3 regions of the Streptomyces sp. NPDC127197 genome follow, and region 1 is predicted to be linked to each of the others. Evidence: riboswitches for the same ligand, from Rfam matches in the RefSeq annotation. Region 1 holds a riboswitch; each other region holds the start of a gene.

Region 1 (9,802 bases):
GTCCCGTGCGTTCGTCGACGTCGTCGCCAAGGCGCTCGGCCTGCCCCGGCTGCGGGTCGTGGAGACCGGCGGAGACGTGTACGCCTCCGAGCGCCAGCAGTGGGACAGCGGCAACAACGCCGTCGCCCTGGAACCGGGCGTGGTGTTCACGTACGACCGCAACACCCAGACCAACGCGCTGCTGCGGCAGGCCGGCGTCGAGGTGATCACCATCGTGGGAGCCGAACTCGGCCGCGGGCGGGGCGGCGGACACTGCATGACCTGCCCGATCATCCGCGAGCCGGTCGACTTCTGAGGCGCTGCGACCGCCCGCCGGCGCCGGGATGCCCCCGCGTCAGCCCAGCAAGTGACCGTTCGGAGCCTTCGCCGCCCCCTCGTACTCCGGCAGCACCACCACATCCACGCCCGCCCGGGCCAGCGCCCCGCTCCCGTCGGCCCCGGCGACGAACGTGTCCGGCTCCCGCCAGGCCGTCACCACCCGCCGCACCCCGGCGTCGAGGATCAACCGCGCACACGGCCGCGGCCGTGAGGCCCGGCGCACGCAGGGCTCCAGGCTGCTGTACACCGTCGCACCGGCCAGCCTCGGATCGCCGGGGTCGATCTTCGCCAACGCGGCTTCCTCCGCGTGCACGACCGGATCCCCGGCCTCCCGCGAGTACCCCCGCGCGAGCTCGGTGCCGTCGTCCGCGACCACCACGGCCCCCACGCTGAACGCGGTCTTCGACGGGGGGCACTGCGCGGCCAGTTCACAGGCGAGCGCCAGCCAGTGCCGGTCGGCAGCCGACGGCAGCCCGCCGACGCCCGGTGCGGTGGGCTCGTAGCGCATGAGAACGACGTCACCGATGGCCCGCGTCTCCACCAGACGCAGCCGCCCGCCCTGATACGGACCGGGCCCGAAGAGCCGGGGCGCGTCCGGGTCCCCGACGAACAGCGGGGCGAGGACGAGGTGCAGTTCGTCCGCGAGGCCGTCCCGCAGCAGCTGGGTGTGGACGGTCCCGCCCCCTTCGACCATGAGCCGCCGCACTCCCCGTACGTCGTGCAGATGCTCGAGCAGCGCCCGCCAGTCGAGGTCGGCTCCGAGCGCCACGACGTCCGCGGCGAGGTCCGCCGCCCGGAGCCGCCGGGCGCCCTCCGTCGTCGTGTAGACGACCTTCTCCCCGCCCGTGTGCCAGAACTTGGCGGCCGGGTCCAGGTCCCCCGAGCCGCTGACCGTGACCTTCAGCGGATACTCCGGCTTCCCGGCGGCCACGCGGGCGGCGCGCCGCTCGGGCGAGTTGACCAGTAGCCGGGGGTTGTCGGCCCGGATCGTGCCGGCGCCGACCAGGATGGCGTCGACGGATGCCCGTACCTCGTCGACCCGGTCGAAGTCGGCGGGGCTGGAGAGCAGGAGGCGCTCGGGGCCGGTGTCGTCCAGGTAGCCGTCGAGGGAGACGGCGGCGGACAGCAGGACGTGAGGCAAGGGCATCGGCGCACCCATCTGGGAAACGGCCGGGACGGCCGGAGACGGCGGGCTTGGTTCAAGTTTTAAGCAAACCTACACTGGTCGCATGACGACTCGCTGGCTCACCCCCGAGGAGCAGCGCGCCTGGCGCGCGTACATCGCGGCCGCCCACCTCCTGGAGGATGCGCTCGACCGGCAGCTCCAGCAGGAGGCCGGCATGCCGCATCTGTACTACTCCATCCTGGCCAACCTCTCCGAGGCCGACGAGGGCCGGCTGCGCATGACCGATCTCGCGGAGCGGCTGAAGATCACCCGCAGTCGGCTGACGTACGCGGTGACCAGGCTGGAGAAGGACGGTCTGGTGCGGCGGGAGGAATGCCGGTGGGACAAGCGGGGCACCGTCGCCGCCCTGACGGACGAGGGGGCGGCCGTCCTGGAGCGTGCGGCGCCGGGGCACGTCGAGACGGTCCGTGCCCTGCTCTTCGACCACCTCACCCCGCAGCAGGTGGGCCAGCTGGAGGAGATCTTCACGGGCGTCACGCAGGCCCTCCAGGGCGACGACCCGCAGAGCGCGCCCACCGATGTCCCCTGGCTGCGCCGCTCCTCCCCTTGTTCGTGAGCCGCGTCACATATCGCGAGTCCCCCCTCATCCGCGTTGCTTCAAACTTCAAGCATGGGTAGGGTCCCTGATCGAGAGGCTGCTTCAAAACTGAAACAGCTTGAACGGAATCGGAGGCCCGCATGCCCGACTTCCCCGCCGCCACGCCGCGCGCCCGCGTCCGGGTACCGCTGCGCTTCCACGACGGCTACAGCGTCGACGCCGAACTGGTCACCTTCCACGGCCTGACCGACGGCCAGGAACACGTGGCCGTCGTCCTCGGCGACCCCGGCCCCGTGCCCCTGGTCCGGCTGCACTCCGAGTGCCTGACCGGCGACGTCTTCGGCTCCGCCCGCTGCGACTGCGGCCCCCAGCTGCGCGAGGCGGTGGAGCGCATCGCGGCCCGTGGCGGCGTCCTGCTCTACCTCCGCCAGGAGGGCCGGGGCATCGGCCTCTACAACAAGCTCGACGCCTACGCCCTCCAGGACCAGGGCCTGGACACCTACGAGGCGAACACCGCCCTCGGCCTCCCGGAGGACGCCCGCGACTACACGTCGGCGGCCCAGATGCTCCAGGCCCTGTCCGTCACGGACCTGGACCTGCTGTCCAACAACCCCGACAAGGCCGACCAGCTGCGCACCCTGGGCCTCACGGTCCGCGACCGCATCCCGACGGGCGTCTTCACCACCGCCCACAACGTCCGCTACCTGCGCGCCAAGGTCCTGCAGACGCAGCACACCCTGCCGCTCGGCCGGCTGACCGAGCTGAACGCGGGCTGAACGGCCGTGTCGCCGGGCGGACGCAAACCCTGGCGCGACCGGCCCCGCGGATGGCGTACACTGGAGTCACAACGACGCGGGGTGGAGCAGCTCGGTAGCTCGCTGGGCTCATAACCCAGAGGTCGCAGGTTCAAATCCTGTCCCCGCTACTGAAGGTCTGAGGCCGGAATCCAGTTCATGGATTCCGGCCTCAGGCGTTACCGGACATGACCGAGGGTCACCGGCATGTCATCCGGTCGGCCCCTCCGGCTCGCCCCCCGCCCCCGCTCCGGAAACCCTGGACGGACGAGGCGGTGCGTGGACGTGCGTGGCGGGAGACGAGGGTGCGGCCTGCGGAGGCTGAAGGAGAGGTGCCGTACACCCGAGGGGGCGGGCGGTTGCCTGAGGAGACGGTCCCCGGCCGCGGGCTCGACGGCGAAGCCGCGTACCTGCAGGCCGGCCGGAGCGAGACGCGGCGGATCTCCTACGCGCGCACCTTCGTCCGGGTGCTCCCTGCGCTGCTGCTCGTCATTGGCGGCGTCTACGACTACGTCACGCCCCGCCCCTACACCGCGGTCCCTCTGTTCACCGCCGCACCCCTGGTCGCCGCCCCGCTGCTGTCCCGGCGGGCCACGATCCTCACTGGCATCGCGTCCGTCGCCGTCGTGCTCGGGCTGCACATCCGGTACGGCACGGTGCTGCGCGTCGACGCGCTCACCGAGCTCGTCACCGTGGCGACGGTCGCCGTGCTGGCCGTGCTCATCAATGTGCTGGTACGCCGCAGCCACGCCCGGCTCGACTCGGCATGGAAGATCGCCGAGGCCGCCCAACGCGCGGTGCTGCCCGAACCCCTCGGCCGGATCGGCGGCTTCGACATCGCGGCACGCTACGAGGCGGCCCAGGCGGACGCCTTCATCGGCGGCGACCTGTACGCGGTGCAGGACAGCCCGCACGGCGTACGCCTCGTCGTGGGCGACGTACGGGGCAAGGGGATGGGCGCGGTGGGGGCCGTCGCCGTGGTCATCGGGGCGTTCCGGGAGGCCGCCGAGCAGGAGGCGACGCTTCAGGGGGTCGCCGAGCGGCTGGAGCGGGCGCTGACGCGCGAGGCCGCGCGGCGCGACGGCGTCGAGGCCACCGAGGGATTCGCCACCGCCGTACTGGCCGAGCTGCCGCCCGGCGACGGGGTCGTACGGATCCTCAACCGCGGTCATCCGTCGCCGCTGCTGCTGTGTGCCGACGGCACCGTACGCCCGCTGCCCGCCCGCGAACCCGCGCTGCCGCTCGGCATGGGCGATCTGGGCGCCGGGCCGGCCCGTGTGGAGGAGTCCCGCTTTCCGGACGGGGCGACGCTGTTGCTGCACACCGACGGCCTGTCCGAGGCCCGAGACGCGCACGGCAGGTTCTACGACCCCGCGGCGCGGCTGGCGGGCCGCACCTTCCGCGGGCCCGGCGAGCTGCTCCGCGCCCTGGCCGAAGAAGTGCGCCGGCACTCCGGGGGCGGGATGACCGACGACATGGCTCTGCTTGCCGTACGACGACCGTCACCGGACGTGACCGGACGAACGCCCTCCGCATAACAACTGACACACGGTCAGAAACTGTGAAGCCCTTGAGTAGTGGTCAACTCGCCCGATTTTCTCCGCTCATGGCCCTGTACGTCCGGCCGGAAATCGTTAAAGATCAAGTGGAACCGCTTGGAATTCATGCCCCGCTTCTATTAACGTCCGATAACGCAGCGCGGTCGTCCCAGCCGTCACAAGAGTCGGCTCCGTGCGCACGCGCCGAATCCCGCAAGGGAACCGGGGAACCACCAACTTGGGGTGAATCGCGGGTAGGTCGCCGTGGCAACACGGCTGATTTACGCGCGTAGGAGACCTTCCTGCTCCGAACCCGTCAGCTAACCCGGTAGGCGAGAAGGAAGGAAAGGAGTACGCCTACGTGGCGTCCAACCGGCCTGCCCCAGAAGCCCCCTTCGTGCCGGCCCAGCGCTCCGGCGACACCGTCGTCTACGGCGGGCAGCGCACCGACGAGGGCCCCTGGGAGGAGTGGAACCCCACCGCGGAGTCCCTCCGTCCCGTACGCGGCCGGCATCGCGTCTCCAAGCAGCGCGGCGGCGGACTCGCCCGCAGTTCCACGGTTCTCGGCGTCGGCGTCATAGCCGCGGTCGGCGCGGGCGGCATGGCCAGCGCGCAGACCGGCAAGCCGCCGGTGTCGATCTCGATGCCCGACCTGCCGGCCGTGGGCACGCTGATCTCCGACGACTCCGCCGACTCCGACACCTCCGACGAGACCGCCACCGCTCCGCTCAGCAGCCTCGGCGTGACCACCGCGGACACCGCCCAGGGCACCACCGACGCCGGTGAGGCGCTGCGCGCCCGCATCATCGCCCAGGCCGAGCAGCAGCAGGACCAGGTCGACACCAAGGCCGCCACCGCTGCCAAGGCCGCCGCCGAGAAGGCCGCCGCCGAGGCCGCCGCCAAGGCCGAGAAGGAGGCCGAGGCCAAGGCCGCCGCCGCGAAGGCGAAGGCCGAGGAGGAGGCCCGCCAGAAGGCCGAGGCCGAGCGCCTCGCCCAGCTGGCCAAGCAGTACGCGCTGCCGACCTCCTCGTACACCATCACCTCGAGCTTCGGTCAGGCCGGTGCCCTGTGGTCCTCCGGCTACCACACCGGCCTCGACTTCGCCGCGCCGACGGGCACGCCGCTCAAGGCCGTGCACAGCGGCACGATCACCGAGGCCGGCTGGAACGGGTCGTACGGCTACAAGACCGTCCTCACCCTCGATGACGGCACCGAGATCTGGTACGCCCACCAGTCCTCCATCAACGTCAGCGTCGGCCAGAAGGTCACCACGGGCGAGGTCATCGGGCGCGTGGGCGCCACGGGCAACGTCACCGGGGCTCACCTGCACCTCGAGGTGCACCCCGACGGCGCGGGCAGTGGCATCGACCCGCTGGCCTGGCTGCAGAGCAAGGGCCTCAACCCCTGACAGCCGCTCCTTTCGAACCCCGGCGGTCCTGACGGCAACCCCCCGACGTCAGGGCTGCCGGTTCGCGGTGCGTGCGGAACGGCTGTTGCCGGGGCCTCACGGCGCTGGTGGCGCGCCCCTACGACTGATACGGGTTGTACGCGGGATGCCCTTGGTACGTGGGATACGGCTGGTATGCGGGATACGGTGCCGCCATCGGCCAGGGCGGCACAGCCACCGGTACCGGCGGAGCCGTCACCCGCGCCGCATACTCCAGCGCCGGCCGCGCCACCTGCCGTCGGCTCCACAGCTCCCGCAGCAGTTCGCCTTCCCGTACGACGAAGTCCGCGCCGGCCCGGCCCCGGCGCCCGCGATGCCGTAGGAACGCCAGCGACGTCGCGTACGCCTCGTACTGCGCCACCGCCCGCGCGGCCGGCTTCCCCAGGTGGTGCCCGGCGTACTCCCTGGCCAGTCGGCGCGCCCGCATCGAACCCAGGGCGAACGGCATGGCCGGGGCCAGCCAGCCGGCGGCGACATAGGCCGGCAGTTCCTCGCGCACGGTCCGCAGCTCCCGCTGCCGGGTCCAGATCACCAGCCAGGTCAGCAGTCCGAACGCGGGCACCATGAACCCGCCGTACACCGCGAAGAATCCGAAGTTGCCGAAGGTCGCCGAGCCGTTCCAGAAGGCGTGCATGCCCATCGCGAGCAGCAGCCCGGACAGCGGCACCAGTACGCGCCGCAGATGCTGGCGCTGCCCGGCGAGCGCCGCGATGCCGAAGCCGATGCCCGTGAGGACGGTGAAGAGGGGGTGCGCGAACGGCGACATGATGACGCGGACGAAGAAGGTCGCCGCCGTGACGGAGGCGATGCCGCTGCCGCCGGTGAGCTGGTCGGTGCCGAAGGCGGTGCCGAGGTAGAGGATGTTCTCGGTGAACGCGAACCCGGTCGCGGTGACCCCGGCGATGACGACACCGTCGACGATCCCGGTGAAGTCCCGGCGGCGGAAGAGGAAGAGCAGGAGTATGGCGGCCGCCTTAGCGGACTCCTCGACGATCGGCGCTATGACGGTGGCGCCCAGGGTGTCCGCGCTCGCCGGATCGGCGGTCGCCGTCGCTATCCATCTCGTCGCGAAGCTGTTGGCGACGATCGCTATCAGCGCCGCCGCGCAGGCGCCCCAGGCGAAGGAGAAGACGAGGTTGCGCCAGGGGCCGGGCTCGACGCGGTCGAGCCAGCGGAAGGCGGCTATGAGGAGCGGTACCGGGAGGATCGCGAGGCCGAGGCCGACCAGGAATCCCTCGGTTCCGGTCTGTTCGCGGACGAGGGCGAGGATGACGAGGCCGGAGATCGCGAGCAGGGTGATCAGCGCGCCGTAACGCACCCATGTGCGCTGCCACCAGTGCGGATGCCGCCGCAGTGCGCCGCCGGTGGGAACGCTGGGGTGCGTCGGGTACGGGGGACTGGTGGCCACGGCATTGACCCTAACGAGGCAGGGGCGCCGCCCGCGAGGGCGTGAGGGCTCAGGCGCCGGTGGAGGACTGGTCGTGGTCCTGCTGGTGGTGCTCTTCGTGCTGTGCGTGCTCTTCGTGCTCTGCGGGGTGCTGCTCGTGCTGTACGCGGCGGAAGAGCAGGTCGTTCACGACATGACCCTTGTCCAGGCCCTGGCCCTCGAAACGGGTGAGCGGGCGGAAGCCGGGGCGTGGCGCGAAACCGCCGTCGGGCTGGGTGTTCTCGAAGGCGGGGTGCGCCGTGAGGACCTCGAGCATCTGCTCGGCGTACGGCTCCCAGTCGGTCGCGCAGTGCACGATCGCCCCCGGCCTGAGCCGGGTCGCGGCCAGCGTGAGGAAGGCCGGCTGGATCAGGCGCCGCTTGTGGTGCCGCTTCTTGGGCCAGGGGTCGGGGAAGTAGACGCGCAGCCCGTCGAGGGAGTCGGGGGAGAGCATCTCGCGCAGCAGGATGATGGCGTCGCCGTTGCCCACGCGGATGTTGGTGAGGCCGGACTGGTCGGCGAGGTTGAGGAGATTGCCCTGGCCCGGCGTGTGGACGTCCACGGCGAGGATGTTGGTGTCCGGGTCGGCGGCGGCCATCCGGGCGGTGGCCTCACCCATCCCGAACCCGATCTCGAGCACGACGGGGTTGGCGTTGCCGAACAGCTCCGTCAGGTCGATGACCCGCTGCCCGTCGATGTCCAGTCCCCACTTGGGCCACAGCCGCTGCAACGCGTCGGCCTGCCCGGCGGTCACCCGGCTCCGCCGCGGCTGAAAACTCCGAATCCGCCGCTCGAAGTGCGACCCCGCAGGATCCGCCTTGGGCCCATCAGGAAACCGCGGCTCCCCCTTCCCCCGCGTACGCCGAACAGAGACACCGGGGGTGGGGTGGGGGGCTTCGGGGGTGTGGAGGGAGTCAGACACAGTGGAGTCGATTTTAGCCCCCGTCTCGCCGCGGGCAGCCCCCGTCAGGCTGCGGGCGGCGCCACGCTTCCGTCAGTCCGCGGGCAATCGTGCCTCCCCCAGAGGGGGGACCCCCAGGGCGATGGGGGTCCCCCCGCTCGAGCGAAGCCGAGAGTGGGGGAGGGTGGGCGCGGGCGGCACCCCGCCAACGCCGGGCTGCGCACCCCACCCCCGCTCAGCCGCAACGCCGGTTCCCGTACAACCCCGCCGAGCTGCAGCCCTGCTCAGCTGCACCCCCCTCAGCCCACCTCACCCAACACCGCCAGCACCCTCCGAGCCACCGCCCGCCCAATCGGCAAAGACGCCGTAGCCGCAGGAGACGGCGCGTTGAGCACATGCACGGCCCGCTCCCCCTCCCGTATCAGAAAGTCGTCCACCAGCGTCCCGTCCCGCAGCACCGCCTGCGCCCGCACCCCCGAAGCCGCCGGCACGAGATCCCCCTCCGTCACCGCCGGCAACAGCCTCCGCACCGCCTCGGTGAACGCCCCCTTCGACACCGACCGCCGCACCTCCCCACCCCCGTACCGCCAGTGCCGCCGCGCCATCCGCCACGCCCCGGGCCAGCTCAGCGCCAGCCCCACCTCCCGAGGCCGGACCACCCCCCACCCGTAGCCCTCGCGGGCGAGCGCCGGCACGGCGTTGGGCCCGACGTGCACACCTCCGTCGATCCCGCGCGTGAGATGCACCCCGAGGAACGGGAACGCCGGATCCGGCACCGGATAGACCAGGCCCCGCACCAGCTCCGGCCGCCCCAGCTCGTAGTACTCGCCCCGGAAGGGAATGATCCGCATCCCCGGGTCGTCCCCGGTCATCCGCGCGATCTCGTCGCAGTACAGCCCGGCGCAGTTCACCAGCACCCTTCCCCGCACGACCGCCCCGTCCGCGGTCAGCACGGCGACGCCCAGCCCCGCCCGCCGGTCGACCCGCAGCACCTGCGCCCCGTACCGGATCTCCGCCCCAGACGCCTCGGCCAGCTGCCGCGCCACGGCGGCGAAGTCGCAGACGCCCGTCGTACCGACGTGGATCGCCGCCAGCCCCCGCACCTCCGGCTCGTACTCCGCGATCTGCGCCGCGACCAGCTCCCGTACCGGAATGCCGTTCTCCCGGCCGCGCTGCACGAGCGCGTGCAGCCGAGGCAGCTCCGCCCGCTGCGTGGCGACGATCAGCTTGCCGGTGACGGCGTGCGCGATGCCGTACTCCGCGCAGAACTTCACCATCTCGGCCGCGCCCCGCACCGCGTACCGCGCCTTCAGGGAGCCGGGGCGGTAGTAGATCCCGCTGTGGATGACGCCGCTGTTGCGCCCCGTCTGGTGCCGGGCCGGGCCCCGCTCCTTCTCCAGCACCGTCACGCGCGTGCCCGGTGCGGCACGTGTGATCGCATACGCCGTCGACAGACCGACGATCCCGCCGCCGATCACCAGCACGTCGCAGTCGTAGGCGATCTTCCGCACCTGCTCCACCTCCCGGCTTCGATAGTGCACTGCGCCACTGACAATGCGCTCAAACCCGGGCGGGCCCTCCGCCGGCCCTTCGGCCTCAGGCCGGTGCCATCAGCAGCGGGCGGGCCCGCTCCCGCAGCTCCACCACGCGCGGC
Region 2 (9,802 bases), on a different contig from region 1:
AGGACCCGCAGCACCGGCCCGCCTCCGCGCAGGAGGTGTACGAGGACCTGGCGCCGCTCCTGCCCGCGCGCGGCACACCCACCGGGGCGCCCCTCGACCCCACGCGCCCCTTCCTGCGCCCTCACGCCCCGTGGCCGGACCGCGCGCGCACGCCCGCTCCCCAGCCCGCCCCCGTCACGCCGGTCGCCGAGCAGCCGGACGTCGCGAGCGCCGTCGACGAGGTCAAGCGTCTCCTGGGCGAGGGACGCATCACCCAGGCCGTGGACATCCTCGGCGCGATCCTGCCCGCCGCCGCGCAGCAGCACGGCGAGCACTCACCGGTCGTCCGCACCCTGCGCAAGCAGTACGCGGCCACGCTCATGGACGACGGCCAGTACCGGCGTGCGCTCCCCGAACTGCGCCGCCTCGCCGACGAACGTGCCGCCGAGGCCGGCCAGGCCGACCCGCAGTCCCTGCGGTTCCGCTACGAGGCAGCCCAGTGCCTCGAACAGCTCGGCGAACCGGCGGCGGCGCTCGCCGCGTACCGGGCACTGCTGCCGTACTACGAGAACCAGTACGTCTCCGGCGACCCCGAGCTCTCCCACGACGTACGCCGCCGCATCGGCCACCTCCTCCTCGCCGTCGGCGACCGCGCCGCCGCGCACGACACGCTGGCCCGGCTCCTGCACGACGTGGAACGGCTGAACGGTCCCGGGCATCCGCTGGCGGTCGAGGTACGCCGGACGCTGCAGTGGCTGGGCCAGGTACGCGGGTAGTCCTCCTGCGGCCGGGTGGCGCGGCGGTGCCCGAAGTCCTGGTGAATCGTTGGTCGAATGGGTTGGCCAAAGCTGGGCCGCTGCCTACTATCGATCACCGCAAGACTTTGTGCACCGTCGCACAATCTCCTCGGGAGGTTTCCTTGCACCGCCGTCGTCGCACCGCGCTCCTCCTGTCCGCCGCGATCGCCGTGGCCCCCCTCCTCACCGCCTGCGGAAACGATGCGCACCCCGGTGCGGCGGCCGTCGTCGGCGGTCAGCGGATCACCGTGTCCCAGCTCGAGAGCCGGGTGAACGAGGTACGCGCGGCGCAGCGGGCGGCGGTGAACGACGAGGCGCAGTACGCGCAGGCCATCGCCAACACCGGCACCCTGTCCCGCGACACCCTGCACAACATGGTCCTGGACCGGGTGCTGCACCGCGCCGCCCAGGACGCCGGCATCACCGTCAGCCGCAAGGAGGTCCAGGAGATGCGGGCCGGCCTGGAGGAGCAGGTCGGTGGCCCCAAGGCGCTTCGGACGGCCTGGCTGCAGCAGTACAGCATTGCGCCGGAGCGGCTGGACGAGAACCTCCGTCTCCAGCTCGAGGCCCAGAAGCTCGCCGCGAAGCTCGGCACCGACACCAGCCAGCCGGCCTTCTGGAACGCCCTGTCCAAGGCCTCGGAGAAGCTGAACGTCGACCTCAACCCGCGCTACGGCACCTGGGACGTCCAGCGGAGCAGCCGCGTCGACCAGCAGGCGCCGTGGGTACGGGACGTCTCGACGGCGCAGGCGCAGCAGCCGGCGTAACGGTACGGCGGCCTGCCTGTGGACAACTCGGGGGCTTGTCGGCGGCGTGGGTTACGTTCGGATCGTGAACGCAACCAGCTTCGAAGGCGCCCCGGACACGAGCCCCGACCTCATCCCCGGCCGGATCGTCCTGCTCACCACCAGTCACCGTGTCGCGCCCGGCCTGCTCTCCTGGCCGGCGTGGCAGGCGTTGCGCACCGCCGACCGGGTGCTCTGCGCGGACGGGGCACATCCGCAGCTGCCGTACCTGCGCGAGGCGGGGATACCCGTGGCCGAGGAGTCCCCGACCGCGGAGGAACTGGTCGACGTGTGCGCCGACGGGCACACCGTGGTGGTCGTCGCCACGGGCGAGGGCGAGCCCGCGCTGACCGACGGCCTGGCCCGCCTCGCCGGCACCGGACGCGTCCGCATGCCGGAGCTGGAGCTGCTTCCCGCCTCCTACGACCTGCCGGGCGCCCGCCTCCTCGACCTGGTGCAGGTCATGGACCGCATCCGTGCCGAATGCCCGTGGTCGTCCCGGCAGACCCACCAGGGCCTGGCGAAGTACGGCATCGAGGAGGCGTACGAACTCGTCGAGGCGATCGAGGACGGCGACCGCGAGGAGCTGCGCGAGGAACTCGGTGACGTCCTCCTCCAGGTCGTCTTCCACGCCCGGATAGCCGAGGAGGACCCGGACGCGCCCTTCTCGATCGACGACGTGGCGGCCGGCATCGTCGCCAAGCTCATCCACCGCCATCCGCATGTCTTCGGGGACGAGACGGCCTCGACGCCCGAGGAGGTCAAGGAGCACTGGCTGCGCACGAAGGCGCAGGAGAAGCGGCGGACGTCGGTGACGGAGGGCATCCCCCTGCACCAGCCGGGCCTGGCCCTCGCGGCGAAGCTGGCGTCCCGGGTGCGTACGGCGGGTCTGGAGGTGCCCCTGCCGAAGACCGAGGGCGTCGGGTACGAGCTGCTGGCGCTGGCGATGCGGGCCGAGGCGGAGGGCGTCGACCCGGAAGCGGCGCTACGGGCGGCGGCGCGGGCGTACCGGGATGCGATCAGGGAGACCGAGAGCCGGGGACAGGAGGCCGAGAGCGGGGGACAGCGGACGGATTCCGACACAGCCGGGACCGGCGACTGACGTCACCCGCCGACCGGCGACCGATGCCGACCGGCGACCGATGTCACCCGTCCCTCCGCCTCCGGATACCGTCAACGGGTGAGCAGCCAGCCCCACCGCCCGAGCCCCCACCAGGACGCCCCCGAGCTCTTCACGTGGGAGTTCGCCACCAACCCCTACCCGGCCTACGCCTGGCTCCGTGAGCACGCCCCTGTCCACCGGACACGGCTCCCCAGCGGTGTGGAGGCCTGGCTGGTCACCCGTTACGCCGACGCCAAGCAGGCCCTCGCCGACCAGCGGCTCAGCAAGAACCCCGCGCACCACGACGAGCCCGCGCACGCCAAGGGCAAAACGGGTATCCCCGGTGAGCGCAAGGCGGAGCTGATGACGCATCTGCTCAACATCGACCCGCCGGACCACACCCGCCTCCGCCGGCTCGTCTCCAAGGCCTTCACGCCCCGCCGCGTCGCCGAGTTCGCGCCCCGGGTGCAGGAGCTCACCGACGACCTCCTCGACCGGTTCGCCCGCAACGGCTCCGCCGACCTCATCCACGAGTTCGCCTTCCCGCTCCCCATCTACGCCATCTGCGACATGCTCGGCGTCCCCCGCGAGGACCAGGACGACTTCCGGGACTGGGCGGGCATGATGATTCGGCACGGGGGAGGGCCGCGGGGCGGGGTCGCGCGGTCGGTGAAGAAGATGCGCGGCTATCTTGCCGACCTCATCCACCGCAAGCGCGAGTCGCTCTCCGCCGAACCGGCCCCGGGCGAGGACCTCATCTCCGGCCTCATCCGCGCCTCCGACCACGGCGAGCACCTCACCGAGAACGAGGCCGCGGCGATGGCGTTCATCCTGCTGTTCGCCGGGTTCGAGACCACCGTCAACCTGATCGGCAACGGCACCTACGCCCTGCTCACCCACCCCGAACAGCGCACCCGCCTCCAGCAGGCCCTTGCCACCGGCGACCGCGGCCTGCTGGAAACCGGGGTCGAGGAACTTCTGCGCTACGACGGCCCGGTGGAGCTGGCCACCTGGCGGTTCGCCACCCAGCCGCTCACCATCGGCGGGCAGGACATCGCGCCCGGCGACCCCGTGCTCGTCGTACTCGCTGCCGCGGACCGGGATCCGCAGCGGTTCGCCGATCCGGACGCCCTCGACCTCGCCCGCCGTGACAACCAGCACCTCGGCTACGGGCACGGCATCCACTACTGCCTCGGCGCCCCGCTCGCCCGCCTGGAGGGGCAGACCGCGCTCGCGACCCTCCTCACCCGCCTCCCGGACCTCCGACTGGCCGTGGACCCCGGCGAGTTGCGCTGGCGCGGCGGCCTCATCATGCGCGGACTGCGCACGCTGCCCGTGGAGTTCACGCCCATTTCGTAATGGCAGCTCCCCGGATTCGGCCGGAATCCTCCACTCCGGCACCGAAAACGTGACACGACCTCAACTCTGTGATCTTCACGTGATCTGCGCGGCATTAACTTGTGACAAGTGATCGACTGCCGATACGTTCACCCAGCAGCGCGACGTCGAACACCAGTCGCCGCGCCGGTCACTGCTGTCTCGTGAAAGGTCCCCGCATGCTCTCCGGGAACGGTCGTCACCGTCGCCCCCGCCAGGCTCCGGCCCTCGTGGTCGCGGCCGGCGTGACCGGGTCCGCCATCGCCATCCCACTCCTCGGCGCCACCGGCGCGAGCGCGGCCAGCGGCACGACGTGGGACCGGGTGGCGGAGTGTGAGAGCGGCGGCTCCTGGAGCGCCAACTCGGGCGACGGGTACTACGGCGGGCTGCAACTGTCCCAGGAGGACTGGGAGCGGTACGGCGGCCTCGCGTACGCGGCCCGCGCCGACCAGGCCAGCCGTTCGCAGCAGATTGCCGTCGCCGAGCGGATTCTCGCGGACCAGGGTGTGGGCGCATGGGGCACCTGCGGGCTCACCGCCGGTCTCAACGCCGACAAGGGTTCGGCCGACGTGGACACGGGCGTGGCCGGTGACACCTCGTCGGACACTTCCGAGAGCCTGCGCAACTCGCTCGGCTTGTCCAACTCGTCTGGTTCCTCCAGCTCGTCCGATTCGTCTGATTCGGCAGAGTCTTCGCCTGAATCCACCGCGTCATCCCCGTCGTCTGACTCGTCATCGAATGCGACGGATGGTTCCGCGAGCCCGACGCCCACCGACTCCACCCCGGACAACTCTCAGGAATCCGATAGCTCACCCACAGCGGCCCCGAAGGCCACCGAATCGGACAACTCGGGGCAGACTGAAGGTGATTCCGGTCTGGTCGACACCGGTACGGGCAAGCATCGCGGCGACAGCGCCGACGAGGATGCCACCGGCGCTCGTACGACCGAGTCCTCGGGCCGCCACGCCTCGCGCGACAGCGCCTCCGCGCGCGATGCCGCCGACGGGTCGTACACCGTGCGCGAGGGGGACAGCCTCTGGGGCATCGCCGACTCCCTTGGCGTCCAAGGGGGATGGTCCGTGCTCTATGCGGACAACAAGGAGATCGTCGGCGCCGACCCCAACCACATCATCCCCGGTCAGACGCTGGATGTCGGGGTCGAACCGGGCGAAAAGTAGCGGGAGTTCACGTCATGCTTCGCGCCTAATGTCCGGTTTGGTGAAAGTGTGGGATGAGTCTCAGAGGCCCTGATCCTCTTTGAAATTCCGCCAATCGCGTGTCTACGGTCATGACCGCTCGCCAACGCGAGCCCCGGCTGCCGCAACGCCGAATCCTGCCAGCGGCCGTTCGGGAACAGTCGTCGCGTCAAGCGCCGTAGGCAGGAGCGGGGGACCCAAGGTAAGCGCCGCACCGGACAGTTGAGCCGGTACGGCTTGGGGTGAAGTCACGCCTCCCCACAGGGGCGTGGCCGGGCAACTCAACCGGCCCGAACCCGACAGCTCACCTCGCAGGCGTCGGTGAGGGGATCTCTCCATGCTGTTTTCCGGCAAGGGCAAGCACCGTCGTCCGTCCAAGGCCGCTCGCGCCATAGCCGTCGTCGGCGTCACCGGCGCCGCCGCCGTCGCCGCCCCGCTGATGGCGGCCGGCAGTGCCTCCGCCGCCACCGCCTCCGAGTGGGACGCCGTCGCCCAGTGCGAGTCGGGCGGCAATTGGTCCATCAACACCGGCAACGGCTACTACGGCGGTCTGCAGTTCTCCGCCTCCACCTGGGCCGCGTACGGCGGCACGCAGTACGCCGCCACGGCCGACCAGGCCACCAAGGCGCAGCAGATTCAGATCGCCGAGAAGGTGCTCGCGGGTCAGGGCAAGGGTGCCTGGCCGCACTGCGGCACGGGCCTGTCGAACGCCACGTACACCGGCGGTGGCGCGAGTGACTCCTCCCCGGAGGGCTCCTCGCAGAGCAGCACCGAGACCACCACCCGCTCGACCGAGCAGCAGCCGGCCTCCCGTTCGCAGGAGCGCCCGGCGCAGAAGACCGTCACCACCCCGACCGGTGAGAAGGTCGAGAAGGGCGACGGCGAGTACAAGGTCGTCACCGGCGACACCCTCAGCACCATCGCCGCGGAGCACGACGTCAAGGGCGGCTGGGAGAAGCTGTTCCAGCTGAACAAGGACATCGTCGAGGACGCCGACCTCATCTACCCGGGTCAGCAGCTGCACCTGAAGTGATCCGGATCCACCCGGGTCGGCAGCTTCGCCTGACCTGAAGTGATCCGGGCTTCGCAGACCCCCGTGAGGGTCCCCCGTCCCCACGGGCCCCGCCCCGGTGCGTGTTCCCCCGTACGCGCCGGGGCGGGTCTTTTGTGTCACCGCTCGCGCCTCGTTCTTCGCTCGGGGCCCTCGTTCTTCGCTCGGGCCCTCATTCTTGAGGAACCGTCTTTGTTCCGTTCGGAAACAATTTACGATCGGTTTCGTCCACGGGGTGGGCGACCGGCTGGCCGATCCCACGGAGCCGGTTAGGCTCATCTCGCAGAGCCGCTGCGGTCCTGCTAAACCGCGTCACATCCACGAAGGAGATGCTCGTGCCGTCCATCGACGTCGTCGTAGCCCGGGAAATCCTGGACTCCCGAGGCAACCCCACGGTCGAGGTCGAGGTCGGCCTCGACGACGGCAGCACGGGTCGTGCCGCCGTCCCGTCCGGCGCCTCCACGGGCGCCTTCGAGGCCATCGAGCTCCGCGACGGCGACCCCAACCGCTACCAGGGCAAGGGCGTCGAGAAGGCCGTCCTGGCCGTCATCGAGCAGATCGGCCCTGAGCTGGTCGGCTACGACGCCACCGAGCAGCGCCTGATCGACCAGGCGATGTTCGACCTCGACGCCACCGACAACAAGGGCTCCCTCGGCGCCAACGCCATCCTCGGCGTCTCGCTCGCCGTTGCGCACGCCGCCTCCGAGGCCAGCGACCTGCCGCTCTTCCGCTACCTGGGCGGCCCGAACGCGCACCTGCTGCCGGTGCCGATGATGAACATCCTGAACGGCGGCTCGCACGCCGACTCCAACGTGGACATCCAGGAGTTCATGATCGCCCCGATCGGCGCGGAGTCCTTCTCCGAGGCCCTGCGCTGGGGCACCGAGGTCTACCACACCCTCAAGAAGGTCTTGAAGAGCAAGGGCCTGGCCACCGGCCTCGGCGACGAGGGCGGCTTCGCCCCGAACCTCGGCTCCAACCGCGAGGCCCTCGACCTCATCCTCGAGGCGATCAAGGAGGCCGGCTACACCCCCGGCGAGCAGATCGCCCTCGCGCTCGACGTCGCCGCGTCCGAGTTCTACAAGGACGGCTCCTACCTCTTCGAGGGCAAGGCGCGCTCGGCCGCCGAGATGACCGAGTACTACGCCGAGCTGGTCGACGCCTACCCGCTGGTCTCCATCGAGGACCCGCTGTTCGAGGACGACTGGGAGGGCTGGAAGACCATCACCGCCAAGCTCGGTGACAAGGTCCAGCTCGTCGGCGACGACCTGTTCGTCACCAACCCCGAGCGCCTGGCCAAGGGCATCGAGGAGGGCGCCGCCAACGCCCTGCTGGTCAAGGTCAACCAGATCGGCTCGCTGACCGAGACCCTGGACGCCGTCGAGCTCGCCCAGCGCAACGGCTTCAAGTGCATGATGTCCCACCGCTCCGGCGAGACCGAGGACGTCACCATCGCCGACCTGGCCGTCGCCACCAACTGCGGCCAGATCAAGACCGGCGCCCCGGCCCGCTCCGAGCGCGTCGCCAAGTACAACCAGCTGCTGCGCATCGAGGAGATCCTCGACGACGCCGCGGTGTACGCCGGCCGCTCGGCGTTCCCCCGCTTCAAGGGCTGAGCAGGGCCCTGTAGGAAGCGTCGTACGTACGTCCCCGTACTCGGTCCCGTACCGTGTGCGGGGACGTACGCGCGTGTGTGACGGGAGTGGGAGATGGCCGCCAGGGACCGGGACCGTTTCTCCACCACGACCAGGATCCGGCTGCTCGGCGAGCAGACGGCCGCCCGCGTCTACCGCTCCCAGACCCGCCGCCAGGCCCGCCGCTCCCGGCTGACCGGCCGCGCAGCGCTGCTCGCGCTCGTCGTCTGCTCGCTGGTGGTCGCCCTCGCCTATCCGATAAGGCAGTACGTCGCCCAGCGCGCCGACATTGCCGACCTCCAGCGGCAGCAGGAACAGGCCCGGCAGCGGGTCGAGGAACTGCGCGACCTCAAGGCACGCTGGCAGGACGACGCGTACGCGGAGCAGCAGATCCGGGAGCGACTGCACTATGTGATGCCGGGGGAGACCGGTTACGTCGTGATCGACCCGGACGCGGCCGAGCAGTCGCACGCCGACTCCGGGGCGGCCGACCGCCCCTGGTACGCGAACGTCTGGGACGGCGTCGACAAGTCCGACGCCTCCGACCAGTGACCACAAGAGAAAGAACGTCATGGAAACCCCCCCGCCGCCCACCCCGCGCACCGAGCCCACCGACGCGGACGTCGAGGCCTTCAAGCAGCAGCTCGGCCGGCCGCCGCGCGGGCTGCGCGCCATCGCGCACCGGTGCCCGTGCGGGCAGCCGGACGTCGTGGAGACGGCCCCGCGGCTGCCCGACGGCACGCCCTTCCCGACGCTGTACTACCTGACCTGCCCCAAGGCGTCCTCGGCGATCGGCACCCTGGAGGCGAACGGCGTGATGAAGGAGATGACGGCCCGCCTGGAGACCGACCCCGAGCTCGCCGCCGCCTACCGCGCCGCGCACGAGGACTACATCCGGCGCCGGGACGAGATCGAGGAGCTGAAGGGCTTCCCGAGCGCCGGCGGCATGCCGGACCGGGTGAAGTGCCTGCACGTCCTGGTCGCCCACTCGCTGGCCGCCGGACCCGGCGTGAACCCCCTCGGCGACGAGGCCCTCGCCATGCTGCCGGAGTGGTGGCGCAAGGGCGCCTGTGTGACCGTCACGAACGAGGAGAACGACCAGTGACCCGAGTGGCCGCCATCGACTGCGGCACGAACTCCATCCGGCTGTTGGTCGCCGACGCCGACCCGGCCACGGGCGAACTCGTCGACCTGGACCGTCGCATGACGATCGTGCGGCTCGGCCAGGGCGTCGACCGCACCGGCCGCCTGGCGCCCGAGGCGCTGGAGCGGACCTTCGCGGCCTGCCGCGAGTACGCCGCGATCATCAAGGAGCACGGCGCGGAACGGCTCCGCTTCGTCGCCACCTCCGCCTCCCGGGACGCCGAGAACCGGGACGACTTCGTGCGCGGCGTCATGGACATTCTGGGCGTCGAGCCCGAGGTCATCACCGGGGATCAGGAGGCCGAGTTCTCCTTCACCGGCGCGACCAGGGAACTGGCAGAACACGACCATCTCCCCAAGCCCTACCTCGTCGTGGACATCGGCGGCGGCTCGACCGAGTTCGTCGTCGGCGAGGACCACGTCCGCGCGGCGCGCTCGGTCGACGTCGGCTGTGTGCGGATGACCGAACGGCACCTGGTCCGCGACGGCGTGGTCTCCGACCCGCCGACCGAGGAGCAGATCGCCGCGATGCGGGCGGACATCGAGGCGGCCCTCGACCTCGCCGAGGAGACGGTGCCGCTGCGCGAGGCGCACACGCTGGTCGGCCTGGCCGGCTCGGTGACGACGGTGTCGGCGATCGCGCAGAACCTGCCCGAGTACGACTCGGCCCGCATCCACCACTCCCGTGTCTCCCACGACAGGGTCCGCGAGATCACCGACTGGCTGCTGCACTCCACC
Region 3 (9,802 bases), on a different contig from region 1:
GGCGCTGCCCGGCCTCGCCGCCACCCACCGGCTGGTCGCGGTCGTCGAGGACAACAGCCGCGCCTCCGGGGTCGGCGCGGCGGTGGCGCTCGCGCTGAGCGACGCCGAAGTGGACGTGCCCGTACGGCGGTTCGGCATCCCGGAGCAGTTCCTCGCGCACGCCAAGCGCGGTGAGGTACTGGCCGACATCGGCCTCACGCCGGTCGAGATCGCCGGGCGGATCAGTGCGAGCCTGGCCGTCAAGGAGGAGCTGTCCAAGGAGACCGACCTCCACGCGGAGCTGTCCGGGGAGACGGCTGTGACGGAAGAGCTGTCCAAGGAGACTCAGCCATGACAAGCGCGGAATCCGCGTCCCAGCCGCCGGAGTCGGGGCCCGAGAAGGAGTTCGACCTCGGTGCGCTGCTGGCCCAGCGCGGAGCCGAGCGCTACGAGCTGCACGCGCGGTACCTCAACCACCAGCTCCCGCGCATGCTGCACACGATCGGCTTCGACAAGGTCTACGAGCGGGCCGAGGGCGCCTACTTCTGGGACGCGGACGGCAACGACTACCTGGACATGCTCGCCGGCTTCGGAGTGATGGGCCTGGGCCGCCACCACCCCGTGGTCCGCAAGGCGCTGCACGACGTCCTCGACGCCCGGCTCGCCGACCTCACCCGCTTCGACTGCCAGCCGCTGCCCGGCCTGCTGGCCGAGCGGCTGCTGGCGCACAGCCCGCACCTGGACCGGGTGTTCTTCGGCAACAGCGGCACCGAGGCCGTCGAGACGGCACTGAAGTTCGCCCGGTACGTCACCGGCCGGCCGCGGATCCTGTACTGCACGCACGCCTTCCACGGACTGACCACCGGCTCGCTGTCCGTGAACGGCGAGTCGGGCTTCCGCGACGGCTTCGCCCCGCTGCTGCCCGACACGGCCGTGCCGCTCGGCGACCTCGACGCCCTGGCCCGGGAACTGAAACGGGGTGACGTCGCCGCCCTGATCGTCGAGCCCATCCAGGGCAAGGGCGTGCACGAGGCCCCGCCCGGCTATCTGCGCGCCGCCCAGGAGCTGCTCCACCGGCACAAGGCGCTGCTCATCGCGGACGAGGTGCAGACCGGACTGGGCCGGACCGGCGACTTCTACGCCTACCAGCACGAGGAGGGCGTCGAGCCGGACCTGGTGTGCGTGGCCAAGGCCCTCTCGGGCGGCTATGTGCCGGTGGGCGCCACCCTGGGCAGGGACTGGATCTTCAAGAAGGTCTACTCGTCGATGGACCGGGTGCTGGTCCACTCGGCCAGCTTCGGGTCCAACGCCCAGGCCATGGCGGCGGGCCTGGCGGTGCTGTCGGTGATGGAGAACCAGCAGATCGTCGCGGGCGTGCGTACCACCGGCGAGCTGCTCAGGTCCCGGCTGGCGGCGCTGACCGACACGTACGAGATGCTCGCGGACGTCCGCGGCCGGGGACTGATGATCGGCATCGAGTTCGGCCGGCCCCGGTCGCTGAAGCTGCGCAGCCGCTGGGCCATGCTGCAGGCCGCCCGCAAGGGGCTGTTCGCGCAGATGGTGGTCGTACCGCTGCTGCAGCGACACCGGATCCTCACCCAGGTCTCCGGCGACCATCTGGAGGTCATCAAGCTGATCCCGCCGCTGATCATCGGCGAGCGGGAGGTGGACCGGTTCGTCGACGCGTTCACAGCCGTGATGGACGACGCGCACAACGGCGGCGGGCTGGTGTGGGACTTCGGGAAGACGCTGGTGAAGCAGGCGGTCGCCAACCGATAGCATTTTTGCCTTATAGGCAAGAAATTTGCCCACTGGGCAAGCCTTCGGCTGAATGGAGGCATGAACTCCTCCGCCTCCGAGCCCGGGGCCGAGCCGGCCGACGGTCTGCCGGTGGTCGCCCCGCAGCTCCGCGCCCTGCGCCGGCGGGCCGGCCGCACTCTGGAGGCCGCCGCCCGCGGCGCCGGACTCTCGCCCGCCCATCTCTCCCGGCTGGAGACCGGGCAGCGTCAGCCCTCGCTGCCGATGCTGCTCGCGCTCGCCCGCATATACGGTACGACCGTCTCGGAGCTGCTCGGTGAGACGGTAGCCGACCGGGACGCCGTCGTGCGCGCGGCCGACATGGAGCCGACGGGTGCGGGCGGCTGGACGTACTGGCAGGCCGGCGCGCCCGGCCGCGGCATGCAGGCGCTGCGCGTCCAGGTGCCGTACGGCTCGCAGGGCGACATCGTGCGCGTGCACCCCGGTGAGGAGTGGCTGTACGTCCTCAAGGGCCGCCTGCGGCTGCGCCTGGGGGACACCGCGCACCTGCTCGCACCGGGGGACAGTGCTCACTTCGACTCGCTGACCCCGCACCGCATCGCCGCCCAGGACCCCGACGGGGTCGAGCTCCTCTTCGTCCACACCCTGCTGCAGAGCCCCACGGCCGCGCTGTGCCTCGGCCCCCTCACGGGAGAAACGCCATGAGCGACATCGAGCAGAAGTTCCCGCGGGCCATCTGGGTCCGGCTGTTCATCTACATCGTGGCGGGACATGTCTTCGCCGCCTTCCTCTACCTGCTCTTCGAGGTGGGGGCGAAGTAGGGCCGCACTCGGGTCCGGCTCAGTCGAGCAGTCGCGCGCGCAGCCGGTCCCGGGTCTCCGGGGCGACCCCCAGCCCTTGTTCCAGGTAGGTGTCGACGCCGCCCCACGTCTCCTCGATGGTCTCGATGGCCGCCGTCAGATACTCGGCACGCGCGTCGAAGAGAGGGCTGAGAAGCTCCATGACCTCGGGGGAGTAGGCCGAGGCGGAGGTGCTGCTGCGGTGCACCTTGTAGCGGCGGTGCTTGGCGTTCGACTCCAGGTAGTCGGCGAGGATGGCCTCGCGCTCCACGCCGAGGGCGAGCAGCGTGACGGCGATGGACAGGCCGGCGCGGTCCTTGCCCGCCGCGCAGTGCATCAGGGCCGGGACGCTGTCCTCGGCGAGTGCGTGCAGCACCTGGGAGTGCTCGGTCGTGCGCTCCTTGATGATCGCGCGGTACGAGGTGATCATCCGGTTCGCCGCCTTGCCGTCCGCGAGGATCGTGCGCAGCTGGTCCAGGTCGCCGTCCCGGACCATCTTCCAGAACTCGGCACCGTCCGCGGGGTCCGTCAGCGGCAGGTTCACATTGCGCACGCCCGGCAGCTCGACGTCGGGGCCCTCGAGCTTCTGGTCCGCCGCGTTGCGGAAGTCGAAGATCGTGTGCAGTCCGAGGGAGCCGAGGAACTCGGCGTCCTCGTCGGTGGCGTGCGCGAGGTGACCGCTGCGGAACAACACCCCGTACCGCACCCGTCGGCCGTCCTCCGTCGGCAGGCCGCCGACGTCACGGAAGTTGCGCACTCCGGCCAGTTCGGGCTCGGTCGACGGCACCTGCTGCGTCACGGGGGCTCCCTCCCATCGGCCCCGTCGGCGCGGCTCGTCGACGGGCACGCAGTCGACGATACGACATGGATTCCTGGGGCAATGAGTTGTCCAAAGGAGGTCACAGCCCGTCGGACGAGTTGTCCACAGGCGTTGCCCCGGACGCCCGCGGCCCTTGATGATGTTGGTGCTTGAGTGGAGCTGTCGGAATCTGTGAGGGCCTGATGTTGGAGATCGCCGAGAACGGGCGTACGTGGCTGCTGTCGGGGCCCACGAGCAGCTATGCCGTCCACCTCACCGACGACGACGAGCTGCTGCATCTGCACTGGGGCCCGCGGATCGCGCTCGCCGACGCCGAGGCCCTCGCCGTGCGCCCCCTGCCGGACTACTGGCCCTTCGAGTCGCCGCTCGACGGGCGCGAGGAGTATCCCGTCGAGGGCGGCCCTCGCTTCGTGCGGCCCGCCCTGTCCGTGCGCACCGACGAGCGGCGCGGCACCGAGTGGGGTTTCGAGGCCCATGAGGCCGCGGACCAGGAGCTGCGGCTGCGCTTCCGCGACACCGGGCTGGCGATCACCCTGCACTACCGGATGCGTGATGACGTCGTGGAGCGCTGGGTGACCGTGCACAACGACGGGCCCGAGGCCGAGCTGCTGCGTGCCGACTCCGCGACCTGGACCCTCCCGGACCGCGACACATGGCGGCTGTCCCAGCTGCACGGCCGCTGGGCCGCGGAGTCCCGGCTCGTGCGCTCCCCCCTCACCTACGGTGAGAAGGTCATCGGCAGCCGCCGCGGACACACCGGCCACCAGCATCTGCCGTGGGTGGCGCTGGACACCGACGCGACCGAGGAGCGCGGCGAGGTCTACGGCTGCGCCCTCGCCTGGTCGGGCTCGTGGCGGATCGCCGTCGCACAACTGTCGGACGCGCGCGTGCAGATCACCGGCGGAGCCGGCTACGACGACTCCGGCCTGCTGCGGCTGGCGGCGGGAGAGTCCTTCACCACCCCTGTCTTCGCCGGCCTCTGGAGCGACGGCGGCTTCGGCGGTGCCAGCCGCGCCTGGCACGCCTACCAGCGCGCCTACGTCATTCCGGACGCCGAGCGGGACCGGCCGGTGCTGTTCAACTCCTGGGAGGCCACCGAGTTCGACATCAGCGAGGAGCAGCAGCGGGCGCTCGCCCGGCGGGCCGCGGCGATCGGCGTCGAGCTGTTCGTCGTCGACGACGGCTGGTTCGGGACGCGCACCAGCGACCGCGCCGGGCTCGGCGACTGGACACCCAACCCCGACCGCTTCCCGGCCGGGCTCAAGCCGCTCGCCGACGACGTGCACGCGCTCGGGATGCAGTTCGGGATCTGGGTCGAGCCCGAGATGGTCAACCCGGACAGCGAGCTGTACCGCGCCCACCCGGACTGGGTGCAGTTCCAACCGGGGCGAAAGCGGACAGAACTTCGCAATCAGCTCGTACTGAACCTTGCGCGGGAGGATGTGCAGGACTACCTCTGGGAGCAGCTGCACGGGCTCCTGTCCAGCGCCCCGATCGACTACGTGAAGTGGGACTTCAACCGTTGCTTCACCGATGCCGGCTGGCCCGGTGAGCCATATCCGCAGCGGCTGTGGGTCGACCATGTGCGCGCCGTGTACGCCCTGTTGGACCGGCTGCGGGCGGCTCATCCCGGTGTCGCCTTCGAGTCCTGCTCGGGTGGCGGCGGTCGCATCGACCTCGGTGTGATGAGCCGTACCGACCAGGTGTGGACCTCCGACAACACCGATCCGCTCGACCGGCTCGCCATCCAGGACGGCTTCAGTCAGATCCACCCCGCGCGCGTGATGGCCGCCTGGGTCACCGACAGCCCCAACACCCAGCTCAACGGCCGGATCAGCTCGCTGCGCTTCCGCTTCGTCAGCGCCATGGCCGGGGTGCTCGGCGTCGGGGGCGACCTCACTCGGTGGACCGACGAGGAGCTCGCGGAGGCCCGGGACTGGGTGGCGCTCTACAAGGAGATCCGGCCACTCGTGCAGCGCGGGGACCTCCACCGGCTGCGGCCGCCACGGGGCGGGCTGAGCGCCGTCCAGTACGTACGCGGCGACGAGGCCGTCGTACTCGCCTGGCTTCAGGCGCAGAGCTACGGGGAACCCGTCCCGGCGCTGCGGCTGCGCGGTCTCGACCCCACCGCGTCGTATGAATGCCGCGAAACGGGCGAAGTGCACCGAGGTGCCGTACTGCTGCACCGCGGACTGCGCACCGGACTGCGAGGTGACCTCGATGCGACGGTTCTCCGACTGCGCCGCATCTGACTCTTCTGTCCGAATTAGCCTCTTCATTCCAACTCGCTCGGGAATAAAGGAACCTGGAGCGATGTCACGTGAGCAGCGTCATATCCGTGACCGTGAGTCGCTCGTCATGTCCACGTAATTCAAGCGCTTTTCAAGGGCATTTGCGGAACGTGACGGTTCCGGAATTCACGGAGGGTGACCGTGAATTCGGTGAACTGATCAAGAAGTAGGCGTTCGTGCGGAACCTCTTGCTTGTCCCGTTGCGTCTTGTTCGCTTACGTTCCACACCGATCCGGGCGGACGCCTAATCCTGCCGCCGCCCGGTGCCCGCGCAAACTCACCCGTGTACGGCAGGAGCGGGGGACCCACAGGTACAAATGCCTGTTCCGGTCTCCGGAACGGCTAGGGGTACAGCCGCGTTTCGGCGCGGCCGGGCATCTCCAGCCCGCACCCGACAGCTCACCTCGCAGGCGCCGGAGAGGAATTCGCCATGCCCGCGAAGGGTAAGCACCGCCGTCCGAAGACCCAGCGTTTCACCCGTTCCATCGCCATTGCCGGAACCGGTGGCGCCGCACTCGCCCTCCCTCTGATGGGGGCCGCCGGCGCCCATGCTGCCACTGCGCAGTCCGCTCCGGAAAACGCCGTTCAGTCGGTCGCCGCAGAGAAGGCCGCCGCCCAGAAGAAGGCCGCCGAAAAGAAGTCCGCCGCGAAGAACGCCGGTGTGAAGACCTATTCGGTGAAGATCGGCGACTACCTTGCGAAGATCGCCGAGGATCAGAACGTCAGCGGTGGCTGGCAGAAGCTCTACCAGGACAACCGTGAGGCAGTCGGCGACAACCCGTCGCTGATCCACCCCGGCCTGAAGCTCACGATCGGCAAGAAGGCCGCGGCGAGCACGGACAAGCCGTCGTCCACTTCGCCCTCTTCCTCCTCTTCGTCGGAGTCGTCCGAGGCGTCCGAGTCGTCCGAGGCGTCGAAGTCGACGAACTCGACGGAGTCCTCGGCGAAGTCGTCCGACCAGTCGTCCGCCGAGTCCTCCTCGTCGAACGCGTCGACGGCCACCCAGAGCGCCGCCGGCACCTCCACCGGCTTCTCCGCCCCCGTGGACAGCGCCGCCGTCAGCACCGCCTACAAGGTGGCGGGCAGCATGTGGTCCAGCGGCTACCACACCGGCGTCGACTTCGTCACCCCGACGGGCACCCCGCTCAAGGCCGTGGGCGCCGGCACGGTCGTCTCCGCGGGCTGGGCCGGTGCGTACGGCAACCAGGTCGTCATCAAGCTGGCCGACGGCTACTACGCCCAGTACGCCCACCTGTCCTCGCTGTCCGTCTCCAGCGGCCAGACCGTGACCGCGGGCCAGCAGATCGGCTTCTCGGGTTCGACCGGCAACTCGACCGGCCCGCACCTGCACTTCGAGATCCGCACCACGCCGGACTACGGCTCGGACGTGGACCCGGTCGCGTACCTCCGCTCGCACGGCGTCTCCGTCGGCTGACGCACGCGCCTCGCACACCGCCGAAGGCCGGACCCCGATCCCCGGGTCCGGCCTTCGGCGGTGTGCGGACGCAGGGGTTATTCCGCAGTTGACCAACCTTTTGGCAGTGGCTTATCTCACCGCCCGTCAACCCCTTCCTACGGTCGCGTAGGTCACATTCGACGCGGAATCATGTCCCGACGTGGCAGACGATTCGAAGAATGACAGCAGATCAGTGATCGGGTCGTACGTGGCGGTGGGGGACAGCTTCACCGAGGGCGTAGGCGACCCCGGCCCCGACGGGGCGTTCGTCGGCTGGGCCGACCGCTTCGCCGTACTGCTCGCGGACCGCCGAGCCGAGGGCGACTTCCAGTACACGAACCTCGCCGTGCGCGGAAAACTGCTCGACCAGATCGTGGCGGACCAGCTTCCGCGGGCCGTCGAACTCGCGCCGGACCTGGTCTCGTTCTGCGCCGGCGGCAACGACATCCTCCGGCCCGGCACCGACCCGGACGACGTCGCCGAGCGCTTCGAGCGGGCGATCGCCGCGCTGACGGCCGTCGCGGGCACGGTGATGGTGACGACCGGCTTCGACACCCGGGGCGTACCCCTGCTGAAGCACCTGCGCGGCAAGATCGCCACCTACAACGGGCATGTGCGGGCCATCGCCGACCGGTACGGCTGTCCGGTGCTCGACCTGTGGTCCCTCAGGTCCGTTCAGGACCGCAGGGCCTGGGACGACGACCGGCTGCACCTCTCGCCCGAGGGGCACACGCGCGTGGCGCTGCGGGCCGGTCAGGTCCTCGGCCTCGCCGTCCCCGCCGATCCGGAGCAGCCCTGGCCGCCACTTCCGCCGCGCGGCACGCTCGACGTCCGGCGGGACGACGTCCACTGGGCGCGCGAGTACCTGGTGCCGTGGATCGGCCGCCGATTGCGCGGCGAGTCGTCGGGCGACCACGTGACGGCGAAGGGGACGCTGTCGCCGGACGACATCAGGATGCGGATCGCGTCGGTGGCTTGAGGCACATCCGTGGCGGACGCCAGGGAGCGGGTCGTTCCGATCGCCTACGTCGGACCGGCCCGCGTCCGGCGCGGGCGGGCGTACGCCATGAACCGCAACCTGGTCCTCGCGGACGGCTCACGACCGCCCGGCCGACGGCACCTCAGTCAGTCCCAGCTCGCGGGCGAGCGCCTCGTCGACCCACTCCTGGGCCCGGGCGCGGGAGACCGCGCCCGCATACGACGTCAGCTGCACGGCGAGGCCGTCGAGCAGGGCCGTCAGCCGCAGCGCCGCGCCCATGGGGTCCGGGCAGCGGAACTCGCCGGCGGCCACGCCCTCGGCGATGACCTCGGCGATCGCCGCCTTCCAGCGCCTGTCGAGGTCCCGGGTGACCTCCTGCAGGGCCGGCTCACGCAGGGCGGCAGCCCAGCCCTCTATCCACAGCCGCCAGCCCTTGGCCTGGCCCGTCGGGGCGTACCAGCGCACGGCCGACCGCAGCCGGCGCAGCGCCGTCGTGCGCCGGCCGAGCAGCTTGCTCAGCTGGGCCAGGTCGTCCTCGGCGGCGTATGCGAACGCGGCGGCGACGAGCTTCTCCTTCGTCGAGAAGTGATAGAGCACCAGCGCGTTGCTCACGCCGAGCGTGGAGGCCACGTCGGCGATCCGGACCGCCGCGACACCCCGCGCCTCGATCTGCTCCACGGCGGCGCGCAACAACTCCTCGCGCCGTTCCGCCACGCTCAACCGCACTCTCGCCACGCGTTCACCCTAGGCCCTGTCGCACATCGGTGCGCACGCGCGCGCGTGCGGCCGTCACCGGTACCAGCCGTAGCGTTCCGCGAGTACCGGGAGCCGGGCCGCCGCGACGGCGTGCGCGGCGGTCCGTGGTGTCGTGCCGTCGGTCTGCGCGCGGGACAGGACGAGGTCGACGAGAGCGCGCATCGAGTGGCGCGTGTACGTGAACGCCTCGTCCGCGTCGGCGCTGATGTCGCCGAAGAGGGTCCACCACCACCAGGCGTTCGTCCCGGAGTTGACCACCACGTCCGGCAGGACCGTGACTCCGCGCGCGGTCAGCAGCTCCTCCGCCTCCGGCAGTACGGGCATGTTGGCCGCCTCGACGATCCAGCGGGCGGTGATCCGGTCCTGGTTCGTGGTGTCGATCGCGTAGGAGACTGCCGCCGGCACCAGCACCTCCGCGTCGGCGGACAGCCAGGCGTCACCGGCCGGTTCACGGTCCCCGGGCCGCAGTACGCCGCGGTCCACCACGCCGTACGCGTCCCGCGCGGCGAGCAGCGCGTCGACGTCGAGCCCGTCGGGGTTGGCGATGGTGCCCTTGATGTCGGCGACCGCCACGATCGTCAGACCCGCGCGCGCGAGGAACCGTGCGGTGGCTCCACCCATGGTGCCCAGCCCCTGTACGGCGACCCGCGTCCCGGCATACGGCACTCCGGCCCGGTCGAGGGCCGTGAGCAGCGACTCGGCAACCCCGCAGCCGCCGACCAGCTCGTCGAGCCCGATGCCGTCCACCTCGACCGCGAACGCGTCGGCGAGCCTCTGCCTGGCGGTGGCCTCGTCGTCGAGCAGCGGATACACGGCCTGGATCGACGAGACGAGCCCCGCCTCGGTGGCGGCCCGGTCCACGAGGTCCTGGGTGAGGCCGAGGTCCTCGCCCGTGGTCCAGCAGCTCTCGACGTACGGCCGCAC

What was found. Region 1 has a riboswitch for cyclic di-AMP ahead of ACFVJQ_RS12930 (M23 family metallopeptidase). Riboswitches for the same ligand answer to the same signal wherever they lie in the genome.
Region 2: it holds a riboswitch for cyclic di-AMP, as region 1 does, so the genes downstream of both, ACFVJQ_RS19630 (transglycosylase family protein) here and ACFVJQ_RS12930 (M23 family metallopeptidase) in region 1, are expected to answer to the same signal.
Region 3: it holds a riboswitch for cyclic di-AMP, as region 1 does, so the genes downstream of both, ACFVJQ_RS39665 (peptidoglycan DD-metalloendopeptidase family protein) here and ACFVJQ_RS12930 (M23 family metallopeptidase) in region 1, are expected to answer to the same signal.

Annotation. Positions count from the first base shown of each region.
Region 1 covers NZ_JBHXVG010000006.1:323,610-333,411, forward strand. The annotation lists gene ACFVJQ_RS12900 (arginine deiminase) at 1-295, shown strand, start outside; gene ACFVJQ_RS12905 (dihydrofolate reductase family protein) at 335-1,465, opposite strand; gene ACFVJQ_RS12910 (MarR family winged helix-turn-helix transcriptional regulator) at 1,548-2,060, shown strand; gene ribA (GTP cyclohydrolase II) at 2,183-2,818, shown strand; tRNA gene ACFVJQ_RS12920 (tRNA-Met) at 2,894-2,967, shown strand; gene ACFVJQ_RS12925 (PP2C family protein-serine/threonine phosphatase) at 3,142-4,374, shown strand; cyclic di-AMP (ydaO/yuaA leader) riboswitch at 4,567-4,724, shown strand; gene ACFVJQ_RS12930 (M23 family metallopeptidase) at 4,736-5,782, shown strand; gene ACFVJQ_RS12935 (PrsW family intramembrane metalloprotease) at 5,901-7,229, opposite strand; gene trmB (tRNA (guanosine(46)-N7)-methyltransferase TrmB) at 7,279-8,169, opposite strand; gene lhgO (L-2-hydroxyglutarate oxidase) at 8,448-9,659, opposite strand; gene ACFVJQ_RS12950 (MFS transporter) at 9,745-9,802, opposite strand, start outside.
Region 2 covers NZ_JBHXVG010000011.1:165,514-175,315, forward strand. The annotation lists gene ACFVJQ_RS19605 (protein kinase) at 1-755, shown strand, start outside; gene ACFVJQ_RS19610 (SurA N-terminal domain-containing protein) at 899-1,543, shown strand; gene ACFVJQ_RS19615 (nucleoside triphosphate pyrophosphohydrolase) at 1,608-2,663, shown strand; gene ACFVJQ_RS19620 (cytochrome P450) at 2,742-4,022, shown strand; gene ACFVJQ_RS19625 (transglycosylase family protein) at 4,220-5,218, shown strand; cyclic di-AMP (ydaO/yuaA leader) riboswitch at 5,401-5,569, shown strand; gene ACFVJQ_RS19630 (transglycosylase family protein) at 5,574-6,269, shown strand; gene eno (phosphopyruvate hydratase) at 6,623-7,903, shown strand; gene ACFVJQ_RS19640 (septum formation initiator family protein) at 7,997-8,473, shown strand; gene ACFVJQ_RS19645 (DUF501 domain-containing protein) at 8,493-9,026, shown strand; gene ACFVJQ_RS19650 (exopolyphosphatase) at 9,023-9,802, shown strand, end outside.
Region 3 covers NZ_JBHXVG010000048.1:38,986-48,787, reverse strand. The annotation lists gene dxs (1-deoxy-D-xylulose-5-phosphate synthase) at 1-334, shown strand, start outside; gene ACFVJQ_RS39690 (aspartate aminotransferase family protein) at 331-1,758, shown strand; gene ACFVJQ_RS39685 (helix-turn-helix domain-containing protein) at 1,819-2,442, shown strand; gene ACFVJQ_RS39680 (DUF6126 family protein) at 2,439-2,558, shown strand; gene ACFVJQ_RS39675 (tyrosine-protein phosphatase) at 2,578-3,375, opposite strand; gene ACFVJQ_RS39670 (alpha-galactosidase) at 3,579-5,648, shown strand; cyclic di-AMP (ydaO/yuaA leader) riboswitch at 5,956-6,113, shown strand; gene ACFVJQ_RS39665 (peptidoglycan DD-metalloendopeptidase family protein) at 6,118-7,122, shown strand; gene ACFVJQ_RS39660 (SGNH/GDSL hydrolase family protein) at 7,337-8,122, shown strand; gene ACFVJQ_RS39655 (TetR family transcriptional regulator C-terminal domain-containing protein) at 8,240-8,857, opposite strand; gene ACFVJQ_RS39650 (Glu/Leu/Phe/Val dehydrogenase dimerization domain-containing protein) at 8,912-9,802, opposite strand, start outside.